DNA from 4 places in the Bradyrhizobium sp. USDA 3315 genome. Region 2 is predicted to be linked to each of the others. Evidence: predicted binding sites of a transcription regulator. Region 2 holds the regulator's gene; each other region holds the start of a gene.
What was found. The regulator PhoB, encoded in region 2, activates phosphate uptake and scavenging genes when phosphate is short. The targets are predictions, from matches to a motif close to TGTCATNNANCTGTCAT.
Positions count from the first base shown of each region.

Region 1: ACVIYL_RS10270 (DUF2794 domain-containing protein) is a predicted target of PhoB. The motif match lies at 3,294-3,310, and genes of this name have one in related genera.
Region 3: ACVIYL_RS34515 (RNA degradosome polyphosphate kinase) is a predicted target of PhoB. The motif match lies at 1,325-1,341, and genes of this name have one in related genera.
Region 4: ACVIYL_RS36330 (acetoacetate decarboxylase) is a predicted target of PhoB. The motif match lies at 2,098-2,114, and genes of this name have one in related genera.

Region 1 covers NZ_JBSRYP010000001.1:2,211,206-2,216,314, forward strand. Annotated here, with positions in the region: gene acnA (aconitate hydratase AcnA) at 1-1,851, shown strand, start outside; gene ACVIYL_RS10265 (DUF1223 domain-containing protein) at 2,078-2,839, shown strand; gene ACVIYL_RS10270 (DUF2794 domain-containing protein) at 3,367-3,738, shown strand; gene ACVIYL_RS10275 (Bax inhibitor-1/YccA family protein) at 4,120-4,911, opposite strand.
Region 2 covers NZ_JBSRYP010000001.1:2,747,072-2,752,180, reverse strand. Annotated here, with positions in the region: gene argF (ornithine carbamoyltransferase) at 1-755, opposite strand, end outside; gene ACVIYL_RS12585 (acetylornithine transaminase) at 755-1,963, opposite strand; gene ACVIYL_RS12580 (GcrA family cell cycle regulator) at 2,452-2,964, shown strand; gene phoB (phosphate regulon transcriptional regulator PhoB) at 3,262-3,972, opposite strand; gene phoU (phosphate signaling complex protein PhoU) at 4,118-4,834, opposite strand; gene pstB (phosphate ABC transporter ATP-binding protein PstB) at 4,941-5,109, opposite strand, start outside.
Region 3 covers NZ_JBSRYP010000001.1:7,335,604-7,340,712, reverse strand. Annotated here, with positions in the region: gene ACVIYL_RS34515 (RNA degradosome polyphosphate kinase) at 1-1,251, opposite strand, end outside; gene ACVIYL_RS34510 (P-loop NTPase family protein) at 1,383-2,060, opposite strand; gene ACVIYL_RS34505 (CDP-alcohol phosphatidyltransferase family protein) at 2,149-2,691, opposite strand; gene purM (phosphoribosylformylglycinamidine cyclo-ligase) at 2,852-3,925, shown strand; gene purN (phosphoribosylglycinamide formyltransferase) at 3,922-4,572, shown strand; gene ACVIYL_RS34490 (cold-shock protein) at 4,650-4,853, opposite strand.
Region 4 covers NZ_JBSRYP010000001.1:7,722,138-7,727,246, forward strand. Annotated here, with positions in the region: gene ACVIYL_RS36325 (transporter) at 1-992, opposite strand, end outside; gene ACVIYL_RS36330 (acetoacetate decarboxylase) at 1,135-1,917, opposite strand; gene ACVIYL_RS36335 (patatin-like phospholipase family protein) at 2,157-3,320, shown strand; gene ACVIYL_RS36340 (acyl-CoA carboxylase subunit beta) at 3,426-4,985, opposite strand; gene ACVIYL_RS36345 (IclR family transcriptional regulator) at 4,915-5,109, opposite strand, start outside.

The DNA of each region.
Region 1 (5,109 bases), 540 kb from region 2:
GGCAAGTTCGTCGAGTTCTTCGGCCCGGGCCTCGACTATCTCTCGGTCGCGGACAAGGCGACCATCGGCAACATGGCGCCCGAATATGGCGCGACCTGCGGCTTCTTCCCGGTCGACGCCGCGACCATCGATTACCTGAAGACCTCGGGCCGCAAGGCCGATCGCGTCAAGCTGGTGCAGTCCTACGCCAAGGCGCAGGGCCTGTTCCGTACCGCCAAGTCGACTGACCCGGTGTTCACCACCACGCTGACGCTCGACCTCGGCGACGTCGTGCCGTCGATGGCCGGACCGAAGCGCCCCGAAGGCCGCATCGCGCTGCCGGCGGTGTCGACCGGTTTCGCGACCGCGCTGGTCGGCGAATACAAGAAGCCCGAGGGCGAGCAGAAGCGTTATGCGGTCGAGGGCCGTGACTTCGATCTCGGCCATGGCGACGTCGTGATCGCGGCGATCACCTCCTGCACCAACACCTCGAATCCGAGCGTGCTGATCGGTGCCGGCCTGCTGGCGCGCAAGGCGGCCGCCAAGGGCCTCAAGGCCAAGCCGTGGGTGAAGACCTCGCTCGCGCCGGGCAGCCAGGTGGTGGCGGAGTATCTCGCCAATTCTGGCCTGCAGGCCGATCTCGACAAGGTCGGCTTCAACCTCGTCGGCTTCGGCTGCACGACCTGCATCGGCAATTCCGGCCCGCTGCCGGAAGACATCTCGAAGTCAATCAACGAAAACGGCATCGTCGCCGCCGCCGTGCTGTCAGGTAACCGCAACTTCGAAGGCCGCGTCTCGCCCGACGTGCAGGCGAACTACCTCGCCTCGCCGCCGCTCGTCGTCGCGCATGCGCTCGCCGGCACCGTGACCAAGGATCTCGCGGTTGAGCCGCTCGGCATCGGCAAGGACGGCAAGCCGGTGTTCCTCAAGGACATCTGGCCGACCGCCAAGGAGATCAACGCCTTCATGAAGAAGTACGTCACCGCGACGATCTTCAAGAAGAAGTACGCCGACGTGTTCAAGGGCGATACTAACTGGCGCAAGATCAAGACCACGGAAAGCGAGACCTATCGCTGGAACATGAGCTCGACCTATGTGCAGAACCCGCCCTATTTCGAAGGCATGAAGAAGCAGCCCGATCCGGTCACGGACGTGGTCGACGCGCGGATCCTCGCGATGTTCGGCGACAAGATCACCACCGACCACATCTCGCCGGCCGGTTCGATCAAGCTGACCTCGCCCGCCGGCAAGTTCCTCAGCGAGCACCAGGTGCGCCCCGCCGACTTCAACCAGTACGGCACGCGGCGCGGCAACCATGAAGTGATGATGCGCGGCACCTTCGCCAACATCCGCATCAAGAACTTCATGCTGAAGGGCGCGGACGGCAATATTCCGGAAGGCGGTTTGACCAGGCACTGGCCCGACGGCGAGCAGATGTCGATCTACGACGCCGCGATGAAGTACCAGCAGGAGAGCGTGCCGCTGGTGGTGTTCGCCGGCGCCGAATACGGCAACGGCTCGTCGCGCGACTGGGCCGCAAAGGGCACGCGCCTGCTCGGCGTGCGCGCGGTGATCTGCCAGAGCTTCGAGCGCATCCATCGCTCCAACCTGGTCGGCATGGGTGTGCTTCCGCTCACCTTCCAGGACGGCACGTCGTGGTCCTCGCTCGGCCTCAAGGGCGACGAGAAGGTCACGATCCGCGGGCTGCAGGGCGACCTGAAGCCGCGCCAGACGCTAACGGCCGAGATCGTCTCCGCTGACGGCGGCAAAAAGGATGTCCCGCTGCTCTGCCGCATCGATACGCTGGACGAGCTCGACTACTATCGCAACGGCGGCATCCTGCATTATGTGCTGCGCAAACTCGCGGCCTAAGGCCCCTTTGTTTGAGCATGGTCTGTCCGGAAAACCGCTTCACACTTTTCCGGACCATGCTCCAACGCGGATTTGTGATCGGTGCCTCACTGCTTAGTGAGTAGCGGCTAAAAAGAAGGCGGCCTATGAAAAGGCCGCTTTCTCGCGTTTTGGGGCACGCAAGTTCAGGGACAGACTTCATGCTCCGTACAATTACGGATGGAAATCATCACGACTGGTTCGCAGTATGACAGCGATGATGGCCTATAACTGTATCTCGCGATGGTCCAGCGCCCTTGGTATCTGCGCAATCGTCGCGATCATCCGCCCCGCCCACGCCGATCCGCGTGCCGTCGTCGAACTCTTCACCTCGCAGGGATGCTCGTCCTGTCCGCCCGCGGATAAGATCATCGGTGACCTCGCGAAGGACCCCAACGTCATCGCGCTGAGCATGCCGATCGACTATTGGGACTATCTCGGCTGGAAGGACACGCTGGCCGATTCCCGTTTCAGCGCGCGCCAGAAGGCCTATTCGCATGTTCGCGGCGACCGCGACGTCTACACGCCGCAAGCCGTGATCAATGGCTCCGCGCATGTGATCGGCAGCGATCGCGCCAGTATCGAGGACGCCATCAAGGACACCGAAAGGAGCGGCAGCGTGATGTCGGTGCCCGTGACGATGACGCTGAGCGGCAAGCAGATCAACGTGTCGGTCGCCGCATCGAAGTCGCCGGCCGTGTCGCGCGGCGAGGTCTGGATCTGCTCGATCTCGAAGTCGGTGCCGATCTCGATCGCGCGCGGCGAGAACCGCGGCCGCGAGATCACCTACCACAACGTCGTGCGCAATCTCCTCAAGGTCGGTGACTGGAACGGTTCGTCCGGGAGCTGGACCGTGCCGCTGGAGAACATCACGCGTGACGGTGTCGATGCTGCGGCGGTGTACGTCCAGGACGGCAACCGCGACAAGCCGGGCCCGATGCTCGGCGCTGCCTTCACCTCACTTCACTAGCGCCTCGCTGCGGTAAGGCGTGATGCGCTGGCTTCCGCCGGTCGCACGCATGTTTTCGTGCAGCCGCATGGCGACAAACCTGCATTCAGTGATCTGCCGAAAGGAAGGCGCCGGTGCTTGGCGCGCGCGTCTTGCTTGCGCAGGTCCCAAAACAAAAAGGACCAACTTTCGTTGGCCCAGTGTTGGGATTTGACTCCCCTGCGAACAGGCCCGATCCCGACGGCCCCGGGGGGCTGGGGGCTGAGGAATCCGGAACCGAAAGGACCGGGCCAACGCAGGATTTCCTTTTCGCAGGGCAGCGGGGCGGGCGATGGGCGGAAGTGGGGCAGCAATATGATTCCGCTAACGTTCCCGTGACTCTGCGGTTTTCCGGACAATCCGCCGCGTGCGGCGGTGGTTAAGGCCCGGTTGCATTGCGATTGGCCCCTTGCGGGTCCCCTCGCTTAGCGCGATCATGTCACTCTCGTGACGATCCCGGAGAGGGGCCTTCGGAACCCGACCGTCACCGAGGTGACAGGAGGCGCTCGATGAGTTTGATCTCGGAGGACACTGATCCGAGCGGGAGTCGTGCCGCGGCGCGCACCGCCGCCGCGACCCCTCAGCCTAACCGCGTGACATTCAATCGACTTGAGCTCAACCGCATTCTCAATCTCTACGGCCGCATGGTCGCCGACGGCGAGTGGCGCGACTATGCGATCGACTTCCTGAAGGATCGGGCCGTGTTCTCGGTGTTCCGGCGCGCATCCGAAATGCCGATCTACCGGATCGAGAAGGATCCCCGGCTTGCGCGCAAGCAGGGCATGTACAGCGTCATTTCCGCGACCGGCCTGATCCTCCGTCGTGGCCATGAACTCGAACGCGTGCTGTTCGTGATCGATCGCAAGCTGTCGCTGGTGTAAGCGCGTCAGGTCAGTCTGCTTGTAGCCCGGATGGAGCCAACGGGTCGCGCGAACGCGCGCCCGATGACAGGCTCCGCGGAATCCGGGGAAGCTGTACCCGCGTGGTAAGACCGTCCCGGATGTCGCTTCGCTCATCCGGGCTACAAATCCGCTGATCCGCCGACACAGTTGTGCCCGAGCTTCGTAGCCCGGAGGAGCCAACGGGTCGCACGAACGCGCCGATGGCAGGCTCCGCGTAATCCGGGGCCGTTGAAGCCGCGGATGAGCCTGTCCCGGATTTCGCTTGCGCTTCATCCGGGCTACGCCACATCTCGCCTCGCCCAAAAGAAAAACCCCGGCGGGATGGCCGGGGCTTGGATTTGATCGGCTCGCTCGAGGCGCTTAGTCACGCTGGCCGAGCAGCTGCAGGAGCAGCGTGAACAGGTTGATGAAGTTCAGGTAGAGCGACAGCGCACCAGTGATTGCCGCACGCTCTGCCATCACGCCACCCTGCGAGGCGTAGCCGTAGATGTAGTCGTTCTTCAGCCGCTGGGTGTCCCAGGCGGTGAGGCCCGCGAACACCAGCACGCCGACCACCGACACGATGAACTGCAGCGCCGAGCTCGCCAGGAACAGGTTGACCAGGCTCGCGATGATGATACCGATCAGACCCATGAACAGGAACGAGCCCATGCCGCTCATGTCACGCTTGGTGGTGTAGCCGTAGAGGCTCAGCGCACCGAACGTTGCCGCGGTGATGAAGAACACGCGCACGATCGAGGTGTGCGTGTACACCAGGAAGATCGACGACAGCGACAGACCCATCAGCGCCGAGAACACCCAGAACAGGAGTTGGGCGGTCGCGGGCTGCAGGCGGTTGATGCCGGCCGAGATGACGAACACCATCGCCAGAGGGGCGAGGATGAACAGCCACTTCAGCGGGCTCACGAACATCGCGTAGCCGAACTGCGTCAGATAGGCGTTGCCGAACTTGGCGACGGCGGCCGACTGGTCGGTCGTCACCGCACCCATGTAGACGCCGAGCGCGGCGAGGCCGGTGATGGCCAGGCCGATGCTCATGTAGTTGTAGATGCGCAGCATGTAGGCGCGCAGACCGGCGTCGACGGCCGCAGCGTCAATGCGCCCGGCGGCCCGGCCGAAAGGAGAAGCGTAGTTGCGGTCTAGGTCCGACATGGTCGAATTCCCGTGGTTGGTCCCGGTGGAGCGCAAGGGATTTGCGGCGCCGGTCGTAAATCTATCTCAGATGGCTCGGTTTGCGGAACATTAATTCCGTGTCATTCAAACCGACTATCCGACCCGATTGGTATGTGGGAAATTAACACATCCGACGCAAGCTTCCACGCGCGGCCGAATGTCGCTCTGCCCTAGCAT
Region 2 (5,109 bases):
ATCAGCTTGGCATTGACCTGATAGGGCCGCAGCACGTTGTGGCGGTGCTCGCCCTCCTTGTCGCCCATCGACACCCAGGTGTCGGTGACGACGCAGTCGGCGCCGCGCACGGCGGCTTCCGGATCGGTGCCGAGCATGATCGGCGCGCCGGTCGCCTTGATCCAGTCGCGCATCGGCTTTTTCGGCGAGAGCTCCGGCGGGGTCGCGACATTGAGCTGGAACTTGAATCGCTCTGCGGCATGCGCCCAGGAGGCCAGCACGTTGTTGTCGTCGCCGGTCCAGGCCACGGTCTTGCCCTCGATCGAGCCGCGGTTTTCCTCATAGGTCATGAGGTCGGCCATCACCTGGCAGGGATGCGAACGCCGGGTCAGGCCGTTGATGACGGGAACGGTGGCGTGCGCCGCGAGCTCGAGCAGCGCGTCATGGTTGAGGATGCGGATCATGATCGCATCGACATAGCGCGACAGCACGCGCGCGGTGTCGGCGATGGTCTCGCCGCGGCCGAGCTGCATCTCGGCGCCGGTCAGCATGATGGATTCACCGCCGAGCTGGCGCATGCCGACGTCGAACGACACCCTTGTGCGGGTCGACGGGCGCTCGAAGATCATCGCCAGCGTCTTGCCTTCGAGCGGCTTCCTGCCCTTCTCATGCGCCTTCAGCTTCGCCTTCATGGCGGCTCCGGCGGACAGCATGTTGCGCAGCTCGCCGAGCGGCAGCTCGTTGATATCGAGGAAGTGACGGACCGGCTTGCTCATTATCCAGCCGCCTTCTTCGGCTGCGCCGCCGACAGCACAGAGCAGGCGCGCTCGAGCGCGGTGATCGACTGGTCGATCTCGGGCTCGGTCACGATCAGCGGCGCCAGGAACCGCACCACATTGTCGCCGGCGCCGACAGTGAGCAGCTTCTCGCTGCGCAGCGCTGCGATCAGGTCGCCCGACGGCACCACCGCCTTGACGCCGATCAACAGGCCCTCGCCGCGCACCTCCGACAGCACGCCGGGATAACGGTCGACGACGGAAGCGAGCTTCTGCTTGAGCAGCAGCGACATCTTCTGCACATGCTCGAAGAAGCCGGGTTTCAGCATGACGTCGAGCACGGCATTGGCGGCGGCGACCGCGAGCGGATTGCCGCCGAAGGTCGAGCCGTGCGAGCCGGGCGCCATGCCGGCCGCAGCCTGCGCGGTCGCCAGCACCGCGCCGATCGGAAAACCGCCGCCGAGCGCCTTGGCCAGCGACATCACGTCCGGCGTGACGCCGGTGCGCTTGTAGGCGAACAGCTCGCCGGTGCGGCCCATGCCGGTCTGCACCTCGTCGAAGGCGAGCAGCAGGCCGTGCTCGTCACACAGCGCGCGCAGCGCCTTGAAGAACGCCTGCGGCGCCGAGCGCACGCCGCCCTCGCCCTGCACCGGCTCGATCAGGATGCCGGCGGTGTGCGGGCCGATCGCCTTCTTCACCGCCTCGATGTTGCCATGCGGCACCTGGTCGAAGCCGTCCATCGGCGGGCCGAAGCCCTCAAGATATTTCGCCGAGCCTGTCGCCGCCAGCGTGCCCAGCGTGCGGCCGTGGAAGGCGCCCTCGAAGGTGATGATGCGGTAGCGCTCGCCATGGCCCTTGGAGAAGTGATAGTGGCGGACCAGCTTGATCACGCCCTCCATCGCTTCCGCGCCGGAATTGCAGAAGAACACGAAGTCGGCAAAGCTCTGCTCGCACAGCCGCGCGGCAAGCGCCTCGCCGTCCGGGCTCTTGAACAGGTTCGACATGTGCCAGAGCTTGGTCGCCTGTTCCTGCAGCGCCTTGACCAGATGCGGATGCGCATGCCCGAGCGCGTTGACCGCGACGCCCGAGGTGAAATCGAGATAGCGGTCTCCGTTGGTTGCGATCAGCCAGGCGCCCTCACCGCGCTCGAAGCCGAGATCGACCCTGGCGAAGACGGGGAGCAGATGCGACGTGGCAGCGTTGGTCATGGCGTTCACTGACGGTTTTTAAGCCGACAATTGCCGCTGCGCCTTGACGCCAGCGCAGCAACGGCCAGCTTCGGAAAACAAAACGGCCGCCTTTGCGGGCGGCACGTGGCGGGCATTCTATGCTGCGGTCGGTAAGTGTCAATCGCTACGAAGTGGCCTTCCTGCAATGCGAAACGAGCGCAATCCGGAGCATTCCGGTGCGGTGGAAAAGCCTCATCGCGATGCTTAACTGTGTGGGAACATGTGGACGCACGACCGCGGACTCTTGCGCCAGAGTCACGCCATATTGTAGCGTTTGGCCTGTCGGGTACGACATCTCGTGCGGCGGTACTGGACCCTCTAAGTAGCCTTTGTGTCTCGCGTAAACGTTCGGGCGCAACACCGTGCCCGGCGAGGGCTAAGGGATTCTGGCCGCAGGGATATTTGTCCAGATTGGCTCGCAGCGCCGCTCCAATGATTGGCCGGCGCTACGCGAAGGGAAGAATGCGATGACTGTATTGACCTGGTCCGACGATCGCGTCGAGCAGCTGAAGAAACTCTGGGAGTCCGGCCTGTCGGCCAGCCAGATCGCGGCGGAACTTGGCAATGTGACGCGAAACGCCGTGATCGGCAAAGTGCATCGGCTCGGCCTTTCCGGCCGCGCCAAGGCACCCTCCACTGCCGCGCCGCGGCAGCGCAAGGCTCGCCCGGCCCAGCACATGATGCGGGTGGCGCGTCCGGTCTCGCGCGGCAACACCGCGCTGGCGCACGCCTTCGAGGTCGAGATGGAGCCCGATCCGATCTCCTACGACAATGTGGTGCCGATGAGCCAGCGGCTCTCGCTGCTCGAGCTCAACGAGGCCACCTGCCACTGGCCGGTCGGCGATCCCTCGAGCCCGGAATTCTTCTTCTGCGGCGGCAAGGCGCTCGCCGGCCTGCCCTATTGCGCGCATCACTCGCGCGTCGCCTACCAGCCCGCCGCCGATCGCCGCCGGCCGTCGGCGAAACCGCAGATCAAGTGAGCACTCGGGAAAACGACGGAAGACCTCAAAGACAAATCCCCGCGAAAGCGGGGATTTTTTTGTGTGACGCAGCCCGGATGGAGCCAACGGGGCGCTCGTTCGCGCGACCCGTCGGCTCCATCCGGGCTACCGCTACATCACCGGCGTCGTCCCGGCGCAGGCCGGGACCCATAACCACGAATGGGTGTTGTTAGAAAGCCGTCTGGCCGCGTGCCGATTGCGCTGGCCGCGGCGTATGGGTCCCCTGGCTTTCGCCGGGACGACGCCGTGTTGCGGTTTATGAGTGCCGCATGGCCGTTACGGCTGCGGCTCGGCCTTGGCAAAGCGGTCGTCGAGCGCGTAGCCGGCGCCGCGCACGGTGCGGATCGGATCCTGCTCGCGGCCCGGATTGAGCAGCTTGCGCAGGCGGCCGATATGCACGTCGACGGTGCGCTCATCGATGTAGATGTCGCGGCCCCAGACGCTGTCGAGCAATTGCTCGCGGCTGAACACGCGGCCGGGATGCTCGAGGAAGAATTCAAGCAGGCGATACTCGGTCGGCCCGAGATCGATCGGACGGCCCGAGCGCGCCACGCGGCGCTTCTCGCGGTCGAGCTCGATGTCGCCATAGGTCAACACGGTCGCAAGCCGCTCCGGGCTGGCTCGGCGCAAGAGGCCCTTCACCCGCGCCAGCAGCTCCGGCACCGAGAACGGCTTGACGATGTAATCGTCCGCGCCGGTGGCAAGCCCGCGCACGCGCTCGCTTTCCTCGCCGCGCGCGGTCAGCATGATGATCGGAAGCTGCTTGGTCTCGGGCCGCGCCCGCAGGCGGCGGCACAGTTCGATGCCGGACAGGCCCGGCAGCATCCAGTCCAGCACCACGAGGTCGGGAACGCGCTCCTTCAGCCTTGTATCCGCATCGTCGCCGCGCCCCACCGTCTCGACATCGTAGCCTTCCGCATCGAGATTGTAGCGCAACAGCGTCGTCAGCGCTTCCTCGTCTTCGACTACCAGAATGCGTGCGCTCATCGGTTTAAGTTCTTTCTCTGTAGTGATCCGTTGCCCAGACGCAAACCGAAACGCTTACTTCCTTGAGCATAGTCCCCGCGGAAACGATTTGTCGCGAGGATCGTCCAGTTTCGCTCTTGCCGGTTCCGTGCTTGCCGATCATGCCTCAGTTGCCCGGCACCGTGGTGGCAAAAGTGGTCATGTCGCCCTTCGGGCGCTTGTCGGTGATCTGCTGGCCCTCGATCATGTAGAACACGGTCTCGGCGATATTGGTGGCGTGATCGCCGATCCGCTCGATGTTCTTGGCGCAGAACATCAGATGGATGCAGAACGAGATGTTGCGCGGATCTTCCATCATGTAGGTGAGCAGTTCGCGGAACAGCGAGGTGCAGATCGCATCGACCTCCTCGTCGCCCTTCCAGACGTTCATCGCCGCCGGCAGGTCGTGCGCGGCATAGGCGTCGAGCACCGACTTGACCTGCGACAGCACGAGGTCGGTCATGTGCTCGAGGCCGCGGATCAACTTCAGCGGCTGGAAATCGCTCTCCAGCGCCGCGACGCGCTTGCCCATGTTCTTGGCGAGGTCGCCGATCCGCTCGAGATCGGTGGCGACGCGCATCGCGCTGACGATCTCACGCAGGTCGATCGCCATCGGCTGGCGGCGCGCGATCGTCAGCACCGCGCGCTCTTCGATGTTGCGCTGCAGATTGTCGATCTCGATGTCGGCGGCGACCACGCGCTTGCCGAGCGCGACGTCGCGACGGATCAGCGCGTCGACCGACTCGGTAATCATCCGTTCGACCAGGCCGCCCATCTCGGCGACCAGGCGGGTCAACTCCTGCAGGTCGCTGTCGAATGCCTTGGCGGTATGTTCAGAAGCCATCGCTTGTCTCCCTCAACCATGATCCCGGGGATCATGGCTTCGTGTCCTGAATTTTAGCATGACCTGATCGGAAAACCGGTTTCCACTTTTCCGGATCATGCGCCGGTCAACCGAACCGGCCGGTGATGTAGTCCTGGGTGCGCCGATCGCTCGGTGAGGTGAAGATCTTGTTGGTGTCGTCGAACTCGATCAGCTCGCCGAGATACATGAAGGCGGTCTTGTCGGAGACGCGCGCCGCCTGCTGCATGTTGTGGGTGACGATCGCGATCGTGTAG
Region 3 (5,109 bases), 4.6 Mb from region 2:
CAGCGCGGTCACCGACTTGCCGGCCTCGGCGGCTTCCGCCAGCGCGCGCACGATCGGCGAATTGTTCGAGGTGCGATAGAGCGTCTGCTTGATCGCGACCACGTCGGGATCGCGTGCCGCCTGCTGCAGGAACTGCACCACGACGTCGAAGGATTCGTAGGGGTGATGGACCACGAGGTCCTTCTGGCGGATGGCGGCGAAGATATCGCCGCCATGATCGCGCACCCGCTCGGGGTGGCGCGGCACATAGGGCGGGAATTCGAGGTCGGGGCGATTGAGGCGGGTGAGCTGCGACAGCTCGTTCATCGCCAGCACGCCGTCGACCAGGATCACTTCGTCGTCTGCGGCCGACAAGGCGTGCTGCACGAAGATGCGCAGCTCTTCGGGCATCGTGGCCTCGATCTCGAGCCGGATCACCGACCCGCGGCGGCGCCGCTTGAGCGCGGTCTCGAACAGGCGAACGAGATCTTCGGCCTCTTCCTCGATTTCGAGTTCGGAGTCCCTGATGATGCGGAATGCGCCTTGGCCCTTGACGGTGTAGCCGGGGAACAGGCGGCCGATGAAGAGACCGGTGGCCTGCTCCAGCGTGATCAGCCGCGCCGGCGCGCCTTCCTTGGTGGAGGGGATGCGGATGAAGCGGTCGATCTTGCCGGGCATGCGGATCAGCGCGTTCATCGCCTTGCCGTCGGAGATCCGCGACAATTGCAGCGCCACCGTGAAGCCGAGATTCGGGATGAACGGGAAGGGATGCGCCGGGTCGATCGCCAGCGGCGTCAGCAGCGGGAAGATGCTGTGGAGGAAGTGATCCTCGATCCAGCTGCGCTCGGACTTGGTGACGTCGCGGCCGTCGACCAGCTGGATGCCGACCTTGGCCAGGATATCCCGCAGGTCGCTCCAGATCGCCTGCTGGTCGGAGGCGAGCTGCGAGACGGTCTTGTTGATCATCACGAGCTGATCGGCCGGCAGCAGGCCGTCCGGGCTGCGCTCGGTAATGCCCTCGCGGACCTGCGCCTTGATGCCGGCGACACGGACCATGAAGAACTCGTCGAGGTTATTCGCCGAAATCGACAGGAAGCGGACCCGCTCCAGCACGGGATGGCCGAGATTGACCGATTCCTCGAGCACCCGCCGGTTGAAGTGCAGCCAGGAGAGCTCCCGGTTGATGAAGCGTTCGGGGCTGGTCGCGATTGCGGGAATGGCGGGAAATTCCGCCTCTTTTTCTTTGATTTCAGTAGCTTGTGCCGAGTCCATAAAGTGCTGGTCCAATTCAGGGCAGGGGCCGGGGCGGTGTAGCCGAGAGCCGCAGAGACCATGTGATATTGCGATGACGTTTCGATGACATTGATGTTCCGCTCGCCTGCGCCGTCAAGCCGCGGGATGGATCAGGCGTCGCGCAACAGCTCCGCCGCCAGCGCCCGCGTGACGGGACGGCCGAGCCGGAGTGCCTCGGTATCCAGGAGCTCGACCGCCTGCCGGACGGCAACGTAGGAACGCTCGATCCGGTTGCTCAGATAGCTGACCAGCGGTTCGTCCACGCTCATCTGGCGGTCGGCGCAGAACTTGACAATCAGGCCGCGGAACAGCTGGTCGTCCGGCGGCAGCAGCGTCACGGTCGGCACCGCGCGGAGCCGCGACCGCAGGTCGCGCAATTCGATCTCGAACGCCGAGGGCGGAATGCGCGCCGTGATCAGCACGTAGGCATCGTCCTGGCGCGCCAGATTCATCAGATGAAACATTGCGCGCTCGTCGAAATCCGCCGGCCTCAGGTCTTCGACGACGAGCGCACCGGTCGCAAGCGCGGTCGGCACCGTGTCGGCGGTCAGCGCATGCGCCGCGGTCGAGCGCGCGCCGGCGCTCTCGGCCCAGATCGCGGCGAGGTGGCTTTTGCCGGAGCCGTCAGGCCCGACCAGCAGCATGATTCGGTTTGGCCAGTCCGGCCAGCCGTCGATCAGCGCCAGCGCCGCCTCATTGGCAGGGCCCTCAAGGAAATCGTCGCGGGTCAGCTTCTCCTCGTGCGGCAGGGCCAAGGCCAATTGACGAGGTTGAACGCTACTGGCCACGCAGGTCTCCAAACCACTTCATTTTAGCCATGCGCAAACGCGTCGCGTTTGTCGCGGGAAAACCGGCTTCCACTTTTCCGGATCCCGCCTACCGAGCTTCGATGGTGCTCATGTGCCGCACCCACTCCACGAGATAGAGGGACACCGAACCCAAAGTAAAGATCGTGACCAGGCCCATCAGGATCAGGTCGTAAGGATGTGGCTGAAAGCCGAAGCCGAGCGAGGCCAGCACCAGCGCTGCGAACGCGACCTGCGCCACCGTGTTCAGCTTCGACACCATCAGCGGCTTCATCTCGACCGGCTTGTCGAACAACCATGACACAATCACGGCGGAGACGATCATGATGTCGCGTGACACCACGAGAATCACGATCCAGCGCGGCACCGCGCCCCAGATTCCGAGCGCGACATAGATCGACACCAGGAGCGCCTTGTCGGCGAGCGGATCGAGCAGGGCGCCGAGCTCGCTCGTCATGTTGAAGCGCTTGGCGAGGAAACCGTCGACCGCGTCCGAGACGCCGGCGATCACGAAGATCGCGAACGCAATCTCCATCTGGCTGGACACGATGGCCCAGACGATCACCGGCACCAGGATGATGCGGCCGAGGGTGATGATGTTCGGAATGCTCAACTTGGATCGCTTCCCGGCTAGAAGCCTGATTTTACTCGATATCCGGCTCTTTTGCGCAGCCGCCTTGTGTTATCTACATAGTATCGCGGCGGCAGCGCCGCGAGCCATTGCGCGGGGGCGGAATTCCTCGTAACCAGCCCCTGATCATCTGGAATTGGGCATGACCGAGCGCAAAAACGGGCTCACTTACGCGGATTCGGGTGTCGATATCGACGCCGGCAATCGACTGGTCGATTTGATCAAGCCGATGGTGCGGGCCACCGCGCGGCCTGGCGCGGACGCCGAGATCGGCGGTTTCGGCGGGCTGTTCGACCTCAAGGCCGCCGGCTTCAAGGATCCGGTCCTGGTGGCCGCGACCGATGGCGTCGGCACCAAGCTGAAGATCGCGATCGAGACCGGCATTCATGGCGGTATCGGCATCGATCTGGTCGCGATGTCGGTCAACGACCTCGTCGTGCAGGGCGCGGAACCGCTGTTCTTCCTCGACTATTTCGCCTGCGGCAAGCTGCACCCGGAGGCCACCGCGCAGATCGTCGCTGGTATCGCCGAGGGCTGCCGCGAATCCGGCTGCGCGCTGATCGGCGGCGAAACCGCCGAGATGCCCGGCCTCTACAAGGATGGCGATTACGACCTCGGCGGCTTTGCGGTCGGCGCGGCCGAGCGCGGCACGCTGCTGCCGACCGCGAATATCGCGGCGGGCGATGCCGTGATCGGGCTGGCTTCCTCCGGCGTGCACTCCAACGGCTATTCGCTGGTGCGCAAGATCGTCGAGCAGTCCGGCGTCGCCTATGACGCGCCGGCGCCGTTCGCGCCGGTCATGACGCTTGGCGCAGCGCTGCTGACGCCGACCAGGCTCTATGTGAAATCCTGCCTGCGCGCGATCCGCGACACCGGCGCGGTGAAGGGGCTCGCCCACATCACCGGCGGCGGCTTCACCGACAACATTCCGCGCGTGCTGCCGAAGCATCTCGGCGTCGGCATCGATCTGGCGCGGCTGCCGGTGCTCCCGGTGTTCAAATGGCTGGCCGAGCAGGGCGGCATCGCCGAACTCGAACTGCTGCGCACCTTCAACTGCGGCATCGGCATGATCGCGATCGTCAAGGCTGATGCGGTCGACGCCGTGACCGAGGCGTTCACCGCCGGCGGCGAGACCGTGACGTTGCTCGGCGAGGTGATCGAGGCCAAAGGCGAGCATCGCGTGATCTATAACGGTCATCTCGATCTCTCGCGATGAAGCGCCGCGTCGCCATCCTGATCTCCGGCCGCGGCTCCAACATGGCCGCGCTGATCGAGGCTGCGAAGGCTGCGGATTTCCCAGCCGAGATCGTGGCCGTGATCTCGAACCGCGCCGATGCCGCCGGGCTCGAGAAGGCGGCCGCCAGCGGCATTGCGACCATCGTCATCGAGAGCAAGCCGTTCGGCAAGGACCGCGCCGGCTTCGAGGCCGTGCTGCAGCGCACGCTCGATGACAGGCAGGTCGAGTTGATCTGCCTCGGCGGCTTCATGCGGCTGTTCACCGCCGAGTTCGCGCGGCACTGGTACGGGCGGATGCTCAACATCCATCCCTCGCTGCTGCCTTGCTTTCCGGGTCTCGATCCGCACGGCCAGGCGTTGCGTGCAGGGGTCAAGCTGTCCGGAGCGACGGTGCATTTCGTGATCCCGGAGACCGACGCCGGACCGATCGTGATGCAGGGCGCGGTCACGGTCGCTGACGACGACACCGCCGAGACGCTCGCCGCGCGCGTGATCACCATCGAGCATCGCATCTATCCGGAGGCGCTGCGGCTGCTGGCAAGCGGCCGGCTCAAGCTCGAAGGCGATCTCTGCAAGACCCTGGGCAGCGGCGCAACCGACCATACGCTGATCGCGCCGGCGCCCTAGCGCGCGGTTGCAGGAGACATCCCCCGGGGTGATGCGGCCGGGGGAGGCATCAGGATGAATTCCGCTGGCAGCGGCGTTCAGTGAACCTTGAGGTTCTCTGCCGACGCCTTGCCGCGGTTCTCCACCAGCTCGTACTCGACGGACTGGTTCTCGTTCAATGTGCTGAGGCCCGCGCGCTCGACCGCCGAGATATGGACGAACACGTCCTTGTCGCCGACGGCTGGCTTGATGAACCCGTAACCTTTGGTCGGGTTGAACCATTTGACGGTACCCTTCGGCATCGTCTCTCTCCCAGTTTAGACATAAAAAAGACGCGGCCACGTTTTCCACGTGCCACGCCACAAGCGGACTTTGCGCTGTCTGTTCACTTCCCGGGTCGTCAGATCCAAAGTCTTCAAGTCCGAAGTTTCGCCTATCGAAGCCCTGTACATCGAAGCCTTGGATATCAACGTCGCGAAACGCACAGTCGAACGGCCGCAATCCGATTGTGAGGGGATTGCAACACGAAAATTGCGCCTTAGCAAGCGCGGTGGTTTT
Region 4 (5,109 bases), 5.0 Mb from region 2:
AGCAGATAAGCCAGCAGCGCCGACCCGATCAGAAGGCCGGCCGCGACCAGGAACCCGCTGTCGACGTCGGTCAACGGCAATCCCTTGGTGTTCATGCCGAAGATGCCGGTGACGAGCGTCGGCGGCAGCAGCATCATGGTGACGACGGACAACGCGTGGAGGTGCTTGTTGCTCTCCTCCTCGAGCTTGAAGCGCAGCTCCTCCTCGAGCAGGCGGCTGCGCTCGTGCAGTTCCACGATGTCGTGGTCGAGGCCGTCGAGCCGCTGCGCGAGCTTGCCGGCCTGCAGCCGCAGCGCCGGACTGAGATTGTCGGTGTTCTTCTGCTCGAGCCGGTGAAACAGCACGCGCAGGCCGGCGAGCTGGCGATGCAGGCGCACGCAGGTGCGGCGCATCCGGCTCAGATTCTTGCGCAGCTCCGATCCGGTATCCTCGGCGAGCACCCGCTCCTCGATCGCATCGATATCGGTGCCGATTTTGTCGGCCATGCGGTCCATGGTGTCGGCGATCTCGTCGACGATCTTCTCCAGCAGCGCCGCGACGCTGCCGACGCGATGGCCGCCCTCGAGCACGCGGCGTGTCGCATCGGCGGAGCACAGCGCCTGATGGCGGCCGCTGACCAGGAGGCGTTCGGTCATCGCAAAGCGGAGAAAGCCGGTCTCCCGGGTCGCGGCGTCGATATCCCGCACCAGATCGGAAAACACGCCGTAGACGCAATTGTCGACGACGTGGATCTGCTGGAAATTGTCATTCGACAGCAGCAGGTCCCGCGCCAGCTGCGGGATGTGCATGTTGGCGAGCCATGCCCGGGTGCGAACGTCGGTCAGGTTGAAGTGCAGCCACAGCCTTCCGTCATGGCTCGGTTCGATCGGCGCATCGATCGGAAGCGCCTCGGCACGGCCGTCGTGATGCAGGCGGAACGCCCAGACCAGACCGGGGACCGCCTCGCGGGTCAGCAGCGACCCGACCGGAGCGGGAGGTGGATCAGCCAGCATGGCCCGCCCCCAAGGCAATCGATAACGCAACCGCGCGAAATGACATGTTCAAGACCTCGCCCACGCGCAACGCTGAGCAAGCGCGTCCCTTCGACGCAACATAGGAGGACGCGCCTGTTACAGTTTTATGTCAGCGACCGCCCTACTCCGCGGCCAGGCCGGTCGGCGCCGCCTCCGCAGCCTCCTTGTTGTAGTCATGCACGACGCGGCCGAACGGCAGCGTCAGATCGGCGAGGAAGTGGTGCGCGCCGACGACACGCTTGACCGGGAAATCGGCGACCGGTGCATTGACATGCGGCACCAGGTGAAGCCGGCCGGGTCCGATCCAGGAGCCCTTGACGACGATGTCGGTCAAGTTGATCGCGACCAGCTGGCAGACCTCGAGATGGCCGTCGACGCCGGGGATCATCTTCAGATTAACTTGCGTCTTCGACAGCGTCGCGCGGGTGACGTCGCCATTGCCCGCCATGCTCTCGTGCTTGTAGCCCATCGTGCCCATCGCAACGAGCTGGCCGGCATATTCCAGCGTGCCGGTCAGCGTGTCCTTGACGATCTCGAGCTTGGGATGAGCGTACTTCTTCGGAAAGCCCCAGATCTCGCGGCCGGCCGCGATCGGCGGATCATCGTCGAGATACATCTGGCAGACGAAGTTGACCTCTTCGCCATGCAGGCGCGCGGGGATCACGAGGCCGGACTCGATGTAGCTGCCGAAGCCGAAGCTGTCGGGCATCTTGATCCATTCGTAATGCACGATCGCCTGCTCGATCGACTCCAGCGGCTCGGGCAGGCCGGCGCGGATCAACTCCGGATCGGTCTCATAGGTGATGACGAGGAATTCGCGATCGATGAAGCGATACGGACCGGCGGGATAGCTCGGGCCGGCGGCCGGCATCGACGGAAGCTTGAGCAGATCTTCCCTGCGCATCGCAATAACCCCTGTTTGAAAAGTTTGCGCGGAAGCTAACGGCCGAGATTGACAGCGATGTGAGGAATTTCCGTCAGGCGCATGACCGCGGTTACGCGTCGTGACCCGCGTCGCGCTACTGGGGCCAATGCTAACCATGCAGGCAGCCATGCCGGATGCGCCTTGCGCGGCCGCCGCAATTGTCATCACGGCGTCATCGGCGCGCTGAATTCTCGCCGCGAATTTCTGGAGTGTCTGATATGGACGCGCGAACCCCGCATTTCGACGACATCGAACACGCGACGCCGGGCTGGCGTCCAGAAGGCTGCGATCGTGTGGCCCTGGTCCTGCAGGGCGGCGGCGCGCTCGGCGCCTATCAGGCCGGCGTCTATCAGGCGCTGCATGAATCCAACATCGAGCCGAACTGGGTCTGCGGCGTCTCGATCGGCGCGATCAACTCGGCGATCATCGCCGGCAATCCGCCCGAAAAGCGGCTGGAGCGGCTGCACACATTCTGGGATCGCATCACCAGCCGCAAGATCTGGCACTACACTCCGGACGGCGACGTCTTCCGCAAGGCGCGCAATTTCACCAGCTCATGGCTGACGACCACGCTCGGACAACCCGGCTTCTTCACCCCGCACCAGGCCAATCCGTGGTTCAGCCCGGCCGGCGCGCGCACCGCCACCAGCTACTACGACACCACGCCGCTGCGCGAGTCCTTGCTCGAGCTGGTTGATTTCGACCGCATCAATTCCAAGAAGATACGCTTCGCGGTCGGCGCAGTGAACGTGCTCTCCGGCAACTTCATCTATTTCGACAATGCCCATGACGAGATCATTCCCGAGCACATCATGGCGAGCGGCGCGCTGCCGCCGGCGCTGCCGATGGTGAAGGTCGGCACCGATCATTTCTGGGACGGCGGCATCGTGTCCAACACGCCGCTGCAGCATCTGCTCGACCAGGAAGACAACATGAATTCGCTGGTGTTCCAGGTCGACCTGTTCTCGGCGCGCGGCGCGCTGCCGCGGGACATCCAGGACGTGATGGCCCGGCACAAGGACATCATGTATTCGTCGCGCACCCGCTACAACACCGACGTCTATCGCAAGACCTACAATCTGCGCACCGCCCTGCACAATGCGCTGGGAAAAATCCCCGACGATCAGCTGTCGGACGAGGAGCGCCAGCTCAAGAAGGCAAACGCCCGGTTGCCGGGCATCACGCTATTGCAGCTGATCTATCAGCAGAAGGCCTATGAGGGCGACGCCAAGGATCACGAATTCTCCGGCACCTCGATGCGCGAGCACTGGGTGAGCGGGCACGAGGACACCAAGCGCTCGCTGAAGCGGCGCGAATGGATCAAGATGCCCGAGAACGGCATGGGCATCGTGATCCACGACGTGCATCGCGAAGCGGAGTAAATACGTGTCGTCGTTGCGAGGAGCGCAGCGACGAAGCAATCCATACCTCAGCACATGGTTATATGGATTGCTTCGCTGCGCTCGCAATGACGATTGAGGCGCCGCTTACGGCCGCGTCGACATGTTGCTCGGCGGACCAGCCTTGCGGATCGGTTCGGCGAGGCGCGCGAACTCGCAGAGCAGCGAGCGCGTCTTGCGCGGATCGATCACCTCCTCGACCCAGAACTTCTCGGCCGAGCGGAACGGCGAGCGCAGCTTGTTGAGGCGATCCTCGATCTCGCGCAGCTTGGCGGCGGGATCGGCGGCCGCATCGATCTCGGCGCGATAGGCCGCCTCGATACCGCCTTCGAGCGGCAGCGAGCCCCAATAGGCCGACGGCCACGCATAGCGCATCGAGAAGCGGTTGGCCGGCTGATGCACCACGCCGGCGACGCCGAAGGCGTTGCGGATGATGATGGTGCACCACGGCACCGTGCTCTGGTTGACCGCCGCCATCGCCCGCACGCCGTGGCGGATGGTCGCCGTCTTCTCCGCCTCGAGCCCGATCATGAAGCCCGGGCAGTCCATCAGATAGACCACCGGCAGATGGAAGGTCTCGGCGAAGTCGACCCAGCGCACCACCTTCTGGCAGGCGTCAGCGGTCCACGAGCCGCCATAGTGGAACGGATCGCTGGCGAGCAGCAGCACCGCCCTGCCCTCGATCCGCGCCAATCCGGTGATGATCGGGCGGCCGAAATTGGTGCCGACCTCGAAGAACGAGCCCTTGTCGACGACGGCATCGATGATCGGCCGCATCTTGTAGACCTGCCGGCGGTTGCGCGGCACGGCCTTGAGCAGCGATTGCTCGGCACGCTCCGGATCGTCGGTGCAGGGAATGGTCGGCGGCAGATCGTAGACCGACGACGGCAGATAGGACAGGAAGCGCCGCGCGTAGTCGAACGCCTCCTCTTCGGTCTCGACGGCCTGATCGATCGCGCCGGCGCGGGTCTGGATGTCGGCGCCGCCGAGCTCCTGCTTGGTCAGATCCTGCCCCAGGCGCTTCACCACCGGCGGGCCGGCGACGAACATCGCGGAGCTCTTGGTCATCACCGAGTAATGCGTGGCGGCAAGCCGTGCGGCACCGAGGCCCGCGACCGAGCCGAGCCCGAGACCGACCACCGGCACGCGCGCCAAATTGGCGGTCGTGTACCAGTACCAGCGCGTGCCGCCGACGCCGCCGGGCAGATTGGCGGCGCCCCTGGTCTCGATCGTCTTCACCGAGCCGCCGCCGCCGGAGCCCTCGATCACGCGAACGATCGGCAGGCGGAAGTCGTGCGCCATCTCCTCCGCCATCAACGGCTTGGCGGAAATCGATGCATCCGCCGAGCCGCCGCGCACGGTGAAGTCGTCGCCGACCACAACGACGGTGCGGCCGTCGACCCTGGCGCGGCCGAACACGCAGTTCGCCGGCGTCAGGTGCTTGAGTTCGTTGCTCTCGTCATATTCGGCGATGCCGGAGATGGCACCGACCTCATGGAAGCTGCTCTGGTCGACGAGCTTGTCGATGCGCTCACGAACCGTGAGCCGGCCCTGGTCGCGTTGCCGCTTGACCTTGTCAACGCCTCCCATCTCCCGCGCGAACGCTTCGCGGCGGGCGAGGTCGTCGAGTTCCGGCTTCCAGTTCATTCACTGCTCCCGTCTTGATGATTTTGTTGTTGTTATGGGCGGTCACCGGAAGCGTCTTGCGCTCGATCCGATTGCTGAAGATGTCGCCGTCGGCGCCTTCGAGCAGGCTGCCGAGCGCGGCGGC